2 regions of the Paraburkholderia sp. J11-2 genome follow, and region 1 is predicted to be linked to the other one. Evidence: riboswitches for the same ligand, from Rfam matches in the RefSeq annotation. Region 1 holds a riboswitch; the other holds the start of a gene.

Region 1 (3,409 bases):
GGCAACCTTCGCCTCCATCGCCCACGCGCAAAGCAGCGTGACGCTCTACGGCTCGCTCGACACCTCCGTTGCCTGGTTCGGCAACCAGCAAGGCAAGAACGGCTCGGGCGGCACGTTCCAGATGATGTCCGGCAACCTGTCGCCTAACCTCTGGGGCCTGCGCGGCACTGAGGATCTCGGCAACGGCCTTTCGGCGATCTTCAAGCTCGAAAGCGGCTTCAATATCGACAACGGCAAGCAGAACCAGGGTGGTCGTCTCTTCGGCCGCACGGCGATGGTCGGCCTGAATTCGAACACCGCCGGCGCCGTCACGCTCGGCCGCCAGTACGATCCGCTCATCGACTTGCTGCAACCGCTCACCAACGACGGCGCATTCGGGTCCGCGTTCGCCACGCCGGGCGACATGGACAACTACGACAACAGCTACCGCACGAGCAACTCGATCAAGTACGCGAGCCCTAACATCGGGGGCCTGCAAATGAGCGCGATGTACGCGTTCGGCGGCCAGCCCGGCAGCACCGGCGCGGGACAGACATGGGCCGTGGCGGCCGCTTACAACCATGGTCCGTTCGGCTTCGGTGCGGGCTACTTCAAGGCCAACAGCAACGGCGGCACGGCCGCGACGTTCGACGGCCTGAATCCGAACACCGATGTGAACGTGGATTCCACCGCCATTACGGGCGGCTTCGTCTCCGCGAACTCGCTGCAGATCATTCGTGCAGCCGGCGACTACACGTACGGGCCGGTAACGGCAGGTCTCGCGTACAGCAACGTTGAGTACGCGAACTATCAGAGCGCGGCCGGCGCGAACAGCAACACGAAGTTCAACACGGGCCAGGCCTTCATCAACTATCAGGTCACGCCGGTCGCGCTCGTGGGCTTCGGCTACAACTACACGAAGGGTCACGGCAACGGCGTAGACGCGAGCTACAACCAGTTCAGCCTCGGCGGCGACTATTTCCTCTCCAAACGCACCGACATCTACGTGCTCGCGGGCTACCAGAAGGCTTCGGGCAAGACGATCGATGCGGGGACGGGCGAACTCGTCAACGCGGTCGCCTCGTTCGGCGACTTCGGCAACGATGCGACCAACGACAAGCAGGCCATGGCGATGGTCGGCCTGCGTCACAAGTTCTAATTCGCATCGAGCGGCGAGTGCGCCGGAAAATCGCTCGCCGCCATGAACTTCGGCTATAATCGCCCCCTGTCTTAGGGGAGTAGTCTGCAACGCCAACCTGGGCGTTGCGCCGCCGTCAACATAATTGGTGCCCCTGCACCATGGCGTCGGCAGCCGTATTGCGAGTGACTGCAGCGAATCGCTGCAAAGCGCGGCCTGACGAGACCTATGACGTTTTCCCTTTCACCCGGGCCGGGCGAAGGGAAGCGTCATGGTTTCGGTGCCCGGCTCGCACAATACGGCAATAACAATGACTCGTCTCGCCCCGCATCACCTTCTCATTTGCGCCACGGAGCGTTCGTCATGATCTTGACGTTCGCCCTGCTCGTTGCCTCGGCCGGCATCATCTACTTGTCCTGCGAGACCTTCGTCAATAGCGTCGAGTGGCTCGGTCAAAAGCTCAAGGTCACGCAGACCGCCACCGGCACGATCCTCGCCGCGTTCGGCACGGCGTTGCCCGAGAGCGTGGTCACGCTCGTTGCGGTCGCTTTCGGTGGGGACCCCGCACACAAGGAAATTGGCGTGGGCGCCGCGATTGGCGGGCCGCTCGCGCTCAGCACAATCGCCTATGCCGTAGTGGGCGTCGCACTGCTCGCCACCGCGAAACGCGTGGGCCGCGAGCGCGCTACCACCGTCGATGTGAATACGCGCCGCCTGCGCCGCGACCAGCTCTGGTTCCTTGCGATCTTCGTCGCGAAGATCGCGCTCGGGCTCGTGCTGTTCAGCTTCAAGCCGCTGCTGGGCATCGCGTTTCTCGCGGCCTACGCGTTCTACTGCTGGAAGGAGCTTTCCGCCGAAGACAGCGGCGAAGTGGAAGGCGATCTCGAGCCGCTCAAGCTGCGCCCACACGACGAGAATCCGGCCATGGTGTGGATTCTGCTGCAGACGCTCGGTGCGCTCGCGGTGATCTTCGCGGCCTCGCATCTGTTTGTGCAGCAGATCAGCGCCGTGGGGCCGTGGCTCGGCCTGAGCCCGCAGTTGACCGCCGTGTTGTTCAGCCCGATCGCAACCGAACTGCCCGAGATCATGAACGCGATCATCTGGGTGCGTCAGGGCAAGGAGCGCCTCGCGCTTGCGAACATCAGCGGCGCGATGATGATTCAGGCCACGATTCCCACGGCGTTCGGCCTCTTCTTCACGCCGTGGCATCTCGGCACGCCTTCGATTCTTGCGGCCGTGACGACCATGGTCGCCATTCTGTTTCTGCAGTGGGCGTTTCGTGCGCCGAAGGTGCGCAGCCGTCAGCTCACGCATGTCGGCTGGCTCTATGTGGTGTTCGCGGCGTTGCTGTTCGTGGTTTGACGCGGTTCTGAGCTACCTCAGGCCGCAGCGGCGGCCTGGGCGGCGCCCGCATGGTGATGAAGCCAGCGGATCATGTCCGAATGCCTGACCACGCCAACGAGCCGCCTCGCGTCGTCCATGACGGGAATGTCGTGATAGGCGTGCTCGATGAAGATCGGCACCAGATGCGCGAGCGGCGTGGCCCGATGGACCGCGTGCACGCCGGCCGCCATCACCGCCTCGACCGTTTCCTCCACGCGCGCCGACTCGCGCAGCACCGCGCGGCGCAGTGCATTCCAGAATCGCTCGATGCCGGCCGCCTGCACGAGATCGCCGAGCGCGTGATGCGTGACGACGCCAACCACGCGGTCCATGGCGTCGACCACCGGCAGCGTCGAAGCGCCGTGGCGGCGGAACATGTCGTGCGCCGCCCGCGCCCCCATTGTTGCGGGCACAGCGGGACAGCCAATCGACATGATTTCCTCACAAGTTAGTTGTTCGAACGATTTTTGCGGAACGTTCAGCGGCTGCAATCGATGTTGCGAGAGCGCAGCAAGCGGCATGGCAGCGGCTTGCTGCGGAGCACGAAACGCGGCGCGCGGATAGCGGTGTCCGGTCAGCGCGTGGAAGGCGAGCGCAGCGCTCAGCAAGGCGAAGGACTGGAACGCGATCGGCGCAAGCACGAAGTGAAAGCCGAGTGCGTGCACAGCGGGACCGCCGAGCACGGCCGTGAGCGCGACCGCGCCTGAAGGCGGATGTACGCAGCGGCACAGGAACATCGCGCAGATCGCGAGCGCCACGGCGACGGAAGCCGCCGCGACGGGCGACGCGATCCATTGCGCGCACGCCACGCCCACCAGCGCGGAGACGAAGTTGCCGCCAAGAATCGACCACGGCTGCGCCAGCGGGCTGTCCGACGCGCCGAAGAGCAGCACCGCGGAGGCGCCCATG
Region 2 (3,409 bases), on a different contig from region 1:
CGCGCTTTTTCGTCGATGAACTGCTCGCCTGCGGCACGACCACGGCGCTCGTGTATTGCACCGTGCACAAGCAGTCCGCCGATGCGCTCTTCACCGCGAGCGAAGCGAAGAACCTGCGCATGGTCGCGGGCAAGGTGCTGATGGACCGCCATTGCCCCGAGTTCCTGCGCGATACGCCGCAAACGGGCTACGACGACAGCGCCGAGCTGATCGAGCGCTGGCACAACCGCGGGCGCCAGATGTACGCGCTCACGCCGCGCTTTGCGCCCACCTCGACCGAAGCGCAGCTCGAAGCGTGCGGCGCGCTCGCGAAGGCGCACGGCGACATCTTCATCCAGAGCCATGTGGCTGAAAACCCGGATGAGGTGAAGTGGGTCAAGGAACTGTTCCCGGGTCATCGCAGCTACCTCGATGTGTACGATCACTACGGACTCCTGCGCAAGCGCGCGGTGTACGGCCACTGCATCTGGCTCGACGACGAAGACCGCCGCCGCATGGCGGACACCGGCACGGTTGCCGCGCACTGCCCGACCTCGAACCTGTTCCTCGGCAGCGGACTGTTCGACTTCGACAAGGCGGGCGCATCGTCGATGCCCGTGACGCTCGCCACCGACGTGGGCGGCGGCACCTCGTTCTCGATGCTGCAAACCATGAACGAGGCGCACAAGGTCGCGCGCATGGGCGGCCACCATCTCACGGCCACGCGCATGTTCTGGCTCGCGACAGCGGGCGCGGCCCACGCGCTCGATCTCGCCGACAAGATCGGCACGCTCGCGCCCGGCAGCGAAGCGGACTTCGTCGTGCTCGATGCGCAGTCCACGCCGCTGCTCGCGCGGCGTACGGCGCGCGCCGAATCGCTGGAAGAATTGCTGTTCGCGCTCGCCCTGCTCGGCGACGACCGCGCCGTGTTCGAGACGTACGCGGCGGGCAAACGCGTGCACAGCCGCGACGGCGCGCACCGCTGAAAGCCCCGCCCGGCGCGGGTTGCAGGGAAAACCTGCATGGTATAATCCGCGCCTCATTGGGGAGTAGCCGCCTCCGAATCGCGCCACAGTGCCGCAGCGCCGGTCTCAAGACCCCGCGCTTGCCGCGCGCGAATTCGCGGGGGCGTCCGTCAACAGACTTGGCCTGCGCGGCCATGGCGGACGCAGCCTTTATCCCGGGCCTGGCGAGACCGATGACCCATGACCGCCGCAACAGGGCCCGGCGGTGCGTGGGTCGTCGCTCGCACACACCACGGCCCGAGGATCCACCACAACGTGAACCAAGCTTTTCTGGTTTCCACCGGAGCCGTCGCGCTCGCCGAAATTGGCGACAAGACACAGCTGCTCTCGCTCGTGCTCGCGGCGCGCTACCGCAAACCCGTGCCGATCATTCTCGGCGTGCTCGTCGCCACGCTCGTCAACCACTCGGGCGCGGGCGCGCTCGGCACGTGGCTCGGCGCGCTCGTCACGCCCGGTGTGATGCGCTGGGCGCTCGCCGCCTCGTTTGTCGCCATGGGGCTGTGGATTCTCGTGCCGGACAAGCTCGAAGAAGGCGAAGCGAGCGGGAACCGCTCGCAGCTTGGCGTATTCGGCGCGACGGTCGTGACCTTCTTTCTCGCCGAGATGGGCGACAAGACGCAGATCGCCACCGTCGCGCTCGCCGCGCGCTTTCACGACTTCTTCGGCGTGGTGGCCGGCACGACGCTCGGCATGATGATCGCGAACGTGCCTGCAATCCTGCTCGGCGACCGCTTCGCCCACAAGCTGCCGACGAAGCTCGTGCATGCGATTGCGGCGGTGCTGTTCGTCGTGCTCGGCGTGCTCGCGATTCTGGGCGTGGGGTTCTGACGGGCCTATTTGGCGGGCGCAGCTGCGGCACCCTGCGCCGCTGCAGGCGAGGCCGCACTGGTCTCGTTCGGTGCGCCGCCGCCCTTGCCTAGCGGAATCTTGACCTCCGTCACGGTGCCGTTAGCTAGAGGGAAATTTCCCAGCGCGCTCTGCACGAGAAAGGGCATCACGCGCACGAGCGACGGATCGTCGCCGGAAGTGCGCGCAGTCACGTTGTAGACCTCCTTGCCGCTCGCCCTTTCGGTGATGCGAATGCCGAGCGCATGCGAATACACCGGATAGGTCTGGTTCACGTAGGCGGGCTGATACGGTCCCCACGCGCCCCACGGATTCCAGGGGCCCCAGTACGGGCCCGGCCAGGGGTTGTAGAACACGGGCTGCGCAACCGTCACCGTGTCGGTGCGGCTGCCGTAAGCGAGCCCCACGAGGTAGTGCGCCTGCGGTTCGGCCACGAGGCGGAACGCATGCGAAGCGAGCCCGTTGGCGACGAACTGCTCGTAGGTGCTCTGCTCGATGCTCTGGCTCTGCTCGGCGCTGCGTGTGAACGCAAAGGTGCGCGTGGCGTCGCTGCCGCCGTCCCATGCGGAGAAAGCGGTCACCTGGCTCGTCACGTAAGTCGTGCAGCCGGAGAGCGTGAGTGCGAGCGCCGCCAGCATCAGTAGGGCGCGGCGGGTCCATCGGTCGTGCATCATGGTCTTCTCGTCTTCATTCAGTTGGAAAGGTGCAGTCGTGGGGGCCGCTCTCTCCGATACGAACTTTGCGCCGCGCTTATTCCCTGTTGGTGCCCTGTCCGGTCCGTGCGCGCTTCACGCCGGTCGTGTCCTGTCTTGTGGCCCGCTTTGTAGTCTGTCACCGCGCGGCAGGGCCTGATCATACTGACTCGCGGCGCAGCGCGAAAGTTCGCGGGCCGAGCCCTGACGGACAAAGCGGCCCGAGCCTTTGTACAATGGGGCGAACCGCCGTGCTCCCGCGACGGCAGGCAGCGCCCTGCGGGCGCCCACGCCGCCGCGGCCGGCCAATCCGATCCACACGATCGATCCACACCGATCCGACACGCCCCTATCCAGACCATGTCCGATACTGCCACGCCCACCGTGATCCGCCGCGAAGACTACGCACCGCCCGCGTTTCTGATCGATACCGTCGACCTCGAATTCGACCTCGCGCCCGAGCGCACGGTCGTCAAGAGCACGTTGCGCGTGCGGCGCAATCCCGACGCGCAACCCACCGCGCATCTCGAACTCATGGGCGAGCAGCTCGAATTCATCGGCGCGGCGATCGACGGCAAACCGTACGCGAACGTGCGCACGCACGAGCACGGCCTCACGGTCGAGAACGTGCCCGAGGCGTTCGAGCTCACGCTCACCGGCGCGTGCGACCCGGCCGCCAACACCACGCTCTCGGGCCTTTACGTGTCGAGCGGCAACTTCTTCACGCAGTGCGAGGCCGAGGGCTTTCGCCGCATCACCTGGTTCCTCGACCGCCCCGACGTGATGGCGACCTACACGGTCACGCTGCGCGCCGACAAGCTCGCCTACCCGGTATTGCTCTCGAATGGCAACCTGATCGCGCAAGGC

The links. A riboswitch is a leader RNA that binds a small molecule or an ion and turns the genes downstream of it on or off. The one in region 1 is predicted to bind manganese.
Region 2: linked by a shared signal. The riboswitch ahead of U5A57_RS22580 (TMEM165/GDT1 family protein) and the one ahead of U5A57_RS36025 (sodium:calcium antiporter) in region 1 are both predicted to bind manganese.

What each region holds. Positions count from the first base shown of each region.
Region 1 covers NZ_CAJMYY010000037.1:55,191-58,599, forward strand. Annotated here, with positions in the region: gene U5A57_RS36020 (porin) at 1-1,138, shown strand, start outside; yybP-ykoY riboswitch at 1,201-1,407, shown strand; gene U5A57_RS36025 (sodium:calcium antiporter) at 1,481-2,479, shown strand; gene U5A57_RS36030 (HPP family protein) at 2,497-3,409, opposite strand, start outside.
Region 2 covers NZ_CAJMYY010000016.1:61,383-64,791, forward strand. Annotated here, with positions in the region: gene guaD (guanine deaminase) at 1-965, shown strand, start outside; yybP-ykoY riboswitch at 1,012-1,167, shown strand; gene U5A57_RS22580 (TMEM165/GDT1 family protein) at 1,260-1,832, shown strand; gene U5A57_RS22585 (DUF4136 domain-containing protein) at 1,838-2,524, opposite strand; gene pepN (aminopeptidase N) at 2,903-3,409, shown strand, end outside.